DNA from 2 places in the Exiguobacterium sp. s183 genome. Region 1 is predicted to be linked to the other one. Evidence: riboswitches for the same ligand, from Rfam matches in the RefSeq annotation. Region 1 holds a riboswitch; the other holds the start of a gene.

Region 1 (3,132 bases):
TTCTTCCGTGATGGTGCCGTCGAAATCACAGATGACGTGCGTACTCATCGCGTACCCCACGCATCCAACGCGGTCGATAACGCATCGGTCTCGCTCATCTTACCGATTGCCTGGTCAATTGCTTGGCGGAATGCCCTCGCTCCGGCAGCCGCACCGTCGGGATGCCCATGAATCCCACCGCCGGCATTGATGACGACATCCGTTCCGAAGTCACGAATCAAATCCGGGACGAGTCCTGGGTGAATTCCGGCAGAAGGGACCGTCAGAATCGGTTTCGTCCAATGAGGTTCTGTCGCGTAAGTTTGAATCTGTTCTGCTTCGTCTTTCGGTGTCGACAGTGAACCATATGGTGACGGGAAAAGCGTCAAGTCCGCCCCGGCGAGTCGAATCAGTTTCCCGAAAAGGAGGGAATGACGAATCGATCCGGTCAACGCTCCTGCAAAAGCGGGATGTGCCAAAATCGGGACGTGAATCTCGGGATCTTTAGCGAGTTCCCGTAACGCGTCGAGCCCGTACGTATACACGTTGAACAAAAGTGCGGTCGCGCCTGCCTCAATCAAACGTTTCGCCTGGTCGCGTAAGGTGAAAACGGGTCCGCTCAACGTGACGGCGTATAGAACGGAACGACCCGTTAGTTCTTGGTGTTCTTGAATGATCGATGCTCCAATCCGAGCCCGTTCGAGCGATGGGGTGAGCGGATTGTCATATAAAATCTCATCGTCTTTCACAAGATCGATGCCACCTGTAAACTGGTCACGAAGTTGTGTCGCCAAAAAATCAAGGTCACGCCCGATGACGCCTTTGAAGATGCTCATGGCGAGCGGTCGGTCGTATACTCGAAGGATGTCGCGGACACCTTCGACTCCGAATGCGGCACCCGGAAAGTCCGATGCGAGCTCGTTTGGGAGCGTTAGGTCGACAAGTTGGACGCTTGGGTCGAGCGACAGCTTTCCGAATGTCGTCGTCAGAATGGACGAAAAGTCCGGCGTCACATTATGTAGCGGGTAACGAATCGAGAAGCGACTCGTCGTTTCCTGTTGGGAGGTATCGATGACCTCACCGCGGAATGCCTGTAGTTGATGCTGCTCGAGATGGTTCAATTCGGTCCATGTGCCGACGGTCAGCTCATGTGCGATTTTTTCAGCCACGTGCTCGACGTGATCGGTATGTTTGATTTCATAAGTAGCGATGATTCCCATAAGTTCCTCCTTTCAGGTCAAACAAAAATGACCTCTTGGCTTGGCAAGAGGTCATTCGAAAACAATGAACTCTTATCTCTCAGCGATAGCTGCAAGAATTAGCACCGTGCCATTTCTGGTCGGTTGCTGCGACATCATCGGGCTTGTCCCTCCGTCTGCTCTTGATAAGAATAGTTGTGAAGTTGTGAAATTTAATTGAATTTTTACATAGAATCGCTCACTCGTCAATTCCTTTTTTTGAGAAAAAAAGTTTGAAAATAATGTTTCTATATATGCGTGTCAAAAATAGGGAGTCGACCGAAAATAGAGGATTGACAACTAGCGTGCCTAGTCCGTAATATTCGTCTCAACACGTCAAACACAATTACATCATTTACTCTTATCGCGAGTTGGCAGAGGGAATTGGCCCTAAGACGCCGCAGCAACCGACCATTTGGCACGGTGCTACATCCACCAGACATATGTCTGAAAGATGAGAGGAACAACCAATTTGGGTGTGCCTCTTTCTCGCGGAGAAAGGGGCTTTTTTCATGCATAGATTCAAGAAAGGGGAAAATCATCATGGCTTATGAGGCGTTTACAGAACAAAGTGTCGTCGAACACGTTCGACAGTTGGGGTTACTAGAAGAGGGGATTGCAGAATGTGAGGAAATCGGAGATGGAAATTTAAATCTCGTCTTTCGCATTCGTCAAGGAGAAACGTCATTAATCGTGAAACAGGCGTTGCCGTACGCAAAAGTCGTTGGAGAGAGCTGGCCGCTCACGCTTGACCGTTCGTGGATTGAACAACTGGCACTCCGTGAGTTTTCAAAAGTCGTACCACAATTCGTACCAGATGTACTCGGTAGCGACCGTGAACTCGCCTATACGATTTTAGAAGATTTGTCAGCGTTTGAAATCGTCCGGACGGGTTTCCTAAAAGGAGAGAGCTATCCGAATTTGGCGCGTCACGTCGGTACATTCCTCGGGGAAACGTTGTTTGCGACATCTGACTATGCGAAAGGACCGCTCGCCAAGAAACAAATCGAAAAAGAGTATTACAATCCAGAGCTATGCGATATCACAGAAAAACTGATCTTCACTGATCCGTATCGTGATGCAGAATCGAATCAAATCGAAACGCCTCTTCGTCCGGACGTGGAGCAGCTTTGGTCAGACCTCGCCTTGAAAATTGAAGTGACGAAATTGAAGGTCGGGTTCGTGACTAAACACGAAGCGTTGCTACATGGGGATTTACATACTGGAAGCATTTTTGCGACGCGTCAGGAAACAAAAATCATCGATCCTGAGTTTGCATTTTATGGTCCATTCGGTTTTGACATCGGTCAAATCATCGCCCATTTGGTGTTCTCGACGTATGCACATCCGTTGAAGCGGTTCGAACGCTTCACAGAAGTGCTCACTGTCTGGGAAACGTTCGAAAAAACGTTCCGTACACGCTTCACACAGGCGGTCGAGACATTCAACACAGTAGGATTCGTGGACGAACTGTTGCCATCGATTTTGAGTGATGCGATCGGCTACGCGGGCTGCGAATTGATTCGTCGGACGGTCGGTCTAGCGGGCGTCGCTGACTTGGAAACATTGCCAGACGACCTTCGTATCGAACGGAAACGTCATGCCCTAGAACTCGGCACGCGTCTCATCAAACAGCGTCATCAGATTCAATCCATCGACCAGCTGATCCCGGTTCTATCGGAGGTGCGGGTATGAGTGTGCAAAGTATTCATTTCGATGCCGACACCGAGGTGTTGACGATTTTAGATCAGACACAGTTGCCGCAAGAAGAGCGCTATGTCGAAGTGATAACGCTCGAACAGGCCGAACAGGCGATCAAGTCGCTCCAAGTCCGAGGTGCGCCGGCCATCGCTTACTTCGGGGCGTTCGTCCTTGCGAAAGAAGCGTCACGCCTGCAAGACAATCCCTATTTTCA
Region 2 (3,132 bases), on a different contig from region 1:
TCACCGTATCCGTTCGATCCTTTCAAAACGAGTGCCTTCCGGTTTCCAATCAACGTATGAAGGTTCTCGAGCGCATCATGCGAATGGTCATATTCGAGCACGGCCTGACGAATCACAAATGTACCTCCTCATAGGCTGCAAACAGTCTCTCAATCCGTTCTACCGCTTCATCAATCTTCTGTTCAGACGATACGAGACCGAAACGGATGTGGTGCTCTCCCTCTGTTCCGAAGAAGTAGCCTGGTGTGACGGCGACTCCCGCCTCGTGGAGTAACTTTGTCGAGAACGATTTTGCATCCCCCTCAGGTACTTTCGCCCATACAAAGAACGAACCCTTCGGTGCCTCAATCTCCCACCCCGCCCGGCGTAACCCATTAATCAATCGGTTTCGTCTTGTTTCGTAAAGTGAGGCTAGGTCATCACGTAAGTCGCGCGGGGATTCTAACGCCACAATCGCTGCCTCTTGAATGGCTGAGAAGACAGACACGTGGACGTGATCTTGATACGTGTTGATGGCTTCAATAATATCGGCATTTCCGACCGCGAACGCGACACGCCACCCCGACATATTGAACGCCTTCGACATCGTGTATACTTCAATTCCAATTTCTTTCGCACCATCTGCCTGAAGAAAGCTCGGGGGAACATAACCGTCGAACCCAATGCTTCCATAAGCGAAATCGTGGACGACCATCACATCATGCTTCTTTGCAAACGCGACGGTCTCTTCAAAGAATGCCGGCGTCGCGACAGCCCCAGTCGGATTGCTCGGGTAGTTCAAATACATGAGCTTTGCGTGTGCCGGGTCGAGTGTTGAATAGTCCGGAAGAAAGCCGTGTTCCTCTTTTAACGTCAAATCGATGATTTCCGCACCTGCGAGCCTCGCTCCAGAGATGTAATCCGGATAACCCGGGTTCGGGAGTAAAATCCCGTCACCTGGTTCGAGAAGACATTGTGGGAGTGTGATCAAACCTGATTTACTACCAATCAAGATGGCGACTTCTCGTTCCGGGTCGAGTTCGACACCATATTCACGAGAGTAAAATGATGCGACCGCTTCTTTCAATCGGGTCTGTCCTCGAAATGGACCGTATTGGTGTGTGGTCGGGTCCGTGATGGCACGTTCGAGCGCCTCACAGATTGGAGCGGGTGTCGGTAAATCGGGTGTCCCTTGCCCGAGTCGGATGACGCTCTTTCCGCTTGCCTCTACCGCTGCGACCTCTTCTGCCAATCCGACGAAGTGTTGCGTCGGTAAAGATTTTAATAACTGTGAACGTCTGTCTGCCATGATTCTTCCTCCTGATACGAAAAAACACCCCTTTCTGAGGAAAGGGGTGCTCAATACAGACGTATGTAGTCAACCACCTTCCCATCTCTCAAGGTCACCTTGCTGGAATTAGCACAGTATTTTGCAATCTGTTGCTGAAGCTTCATCGGGCCAGTCCCTCCGCTTCTCTTGATAGAAAGTGTTATTCGCTATGTAATTTTTGTATGTCCCTAAGTTAACCAGACATTTCCAACGGTGTCAAACATTTTTTTCAAAGTGAACATCTATTGAATCCTTTTCAAAAAACATTCATAGTAAAAGAGTAGAAAAATTATATTTGTATGAGGGGATAGAGCATTGGAGCTTAATCGTCAACTTATTTGGAAACTCAGTGTGATCGGTCTGATTTTACTCGTCTTATGGCGGGTCATCAGTGAACCGGATACCATCTCACGTGTTTTGCAGTACACGTTTCAGTTACTGACCCCAATCATCATGGGGATTGCCATCGCTTTATTACTTAACACCGTACTCTCTTATATTGAAGAACGGTTCCATTTGAAGCGATATCAAGGTCTGCTCATCGTCTATATCACGTTTATCGGGATTTTAGCGATCTCGGTCGTCACGTTGTTCCCGCGGATCTACTCGAGTCTTTCATCACTCATCGAGGAGTTACCCGTCTACATCCGTCAAATCGATGCGTTCTTAGGTGATGTAAACAATTACTTGAAAGACTATAATGCGACGATCGCCCAGGCGATTGATTTTGCACGCTTCGAGGATCGTTATTCCGGATGGGTCGAGACGGCCGTCCTCTCTTCTGTCAGTTATGTCTCTAGTTTCACGATGACATTGATCAACTTCTTGATTGGGATTGTCATCTCCATCTATCTGTTAAAAGACAAAGAAGTCTTCGCTCGCATGTTCAAACGCCTTCTCTACGCGCTCTTACCAGTGGGCACTGCGAAGACGACAATCGATATCTTTCAGGAGATGGACTACATTTTTAAACGATACATCATCGGTAAATCACTCGATTGTCTGATCATCGGTGTTCTCGCTGTCATCGGACTCTTAATCATCGGGGCGCCATACGCGTTACTTCTTGGTGTCATCGTCGGGGTGCTCAATTTTATCCCATACGTCGGTCCGCTACTGGGGATGATCCCAGCGTTTATCATCACTTACTTCTATGATCCGTTCACCGCCGTATTGGTGCTCTTGTTCATCTTCTTGTTGCAGCAATTTGACGGGTTATGGCTCGGGCCGAAGATTTTGGGTGACAGCGTCGGAATCACTCCGTTTTGGGTCATCACATCGATTATCATCGGAGGAAGTCTATTCGGTCTCGTCGGCATGTTTGTGAGCGTTCCGATCACGGCGATGATTCAAGTCGTCTTGTCTAGACTGATTGATTATCGTTTGAATCGAAAAAATTTAAATGAATTACTCTAAATCCTCCCAATAATTTGTTGACACATTGATGAAATGTGTCATACAGTTGAAGAGAAGAACAACAATTAACAGAAAGGAGAGGTTCCCATGTCAGTAGTATCTTCGAAACCATTCATTCAAGTTCATACTGATTGGCAGGCACCTCTTCGATTGATTCATATCTAAGACGCCTGCCTAACTAGGCATGCATAAACAACGTGGGACGTCGTATGCCTTCATGCATATGACGTCCCTTTTGTGTCTAAAATTAAATAAAGCAGGTGACCTGTATGTTTCAATCACTCAAGCAACTCGACCGCAACATTTGGATACGTTTCTTAGGAGAAACGATCACGGGAATCATGATGTTCATGATTGCCCCATTCTTAGTCCTTTATTATAGTGACCAGTTAGACAGCTATCTTCAA

The links. Region 1 has a riboswitch for S-adenosylmethionine ahead of mtnK (S-methyl-5-thioribose kinase). Riboswitches for the same ligand answer to the same signal wherever they lie in the genome.
Region 2: another riboswitch for S-adenosylmethionine. It lies ahead of KNP62_RS02930 (aminotransferase class I/II-fold pyridoxal phosphate-dependent enzyme); the one in region 1 lies ahead of mtnK (S-methyl-5-thioribose kinase).

Annotation. Positions count from the first base shown of each region.
Region 1 covers NZ_JACSKN010000002.1:414,970-418,101, reverse strand. Annotated here, with positions in the region: gene KNP62_RS07590 (2-hydroxy-3-keto-5-methylthiopentenyl-1-phosphate phosphatase) at 1-48, opposite strand, end outside; gene KNP62_RS07585 (2,3-diketo-5-methylthiopentyl-1-phosphate enolase) at 45-1,199, opposite strand; SAM riboswitch class I at 1,269-1,370, opposite strand; SAM riboswitch class I at 1,576-1,678, shown strand; gene mtnK (S-methyl-5-thioribose kinase) at 1,761-2,912, shown strand; gene mtnA (S-methyl-5-thioribose-1-phosphate isomerase) at 2,909-3,132, shown strand, end outside.
Region 2 covers NZ_JACSKN010000001.1:559,502-562,633, reverse strand. Annotated here, with positions in the region: gene KNP62_RS02935 (iron-containing alcohol dehydrogenase) at 1-116, opposite strand, end outside; gene KNP62_RS02930 (aminotransferase class I/II-fold pyridoxal phosphate-dependent enzyme) at 113-1,288, opposite strand; SAM riboswitch class I at 1,367-1,466, opposite strand; gene KNP62_RS02925 (AI-2E family transporter) at 1,625-2,725, shown strand; gene KNP62_RS02920 (MDR family MFS transporter) at 2,995-3,132, shown strand, end outside.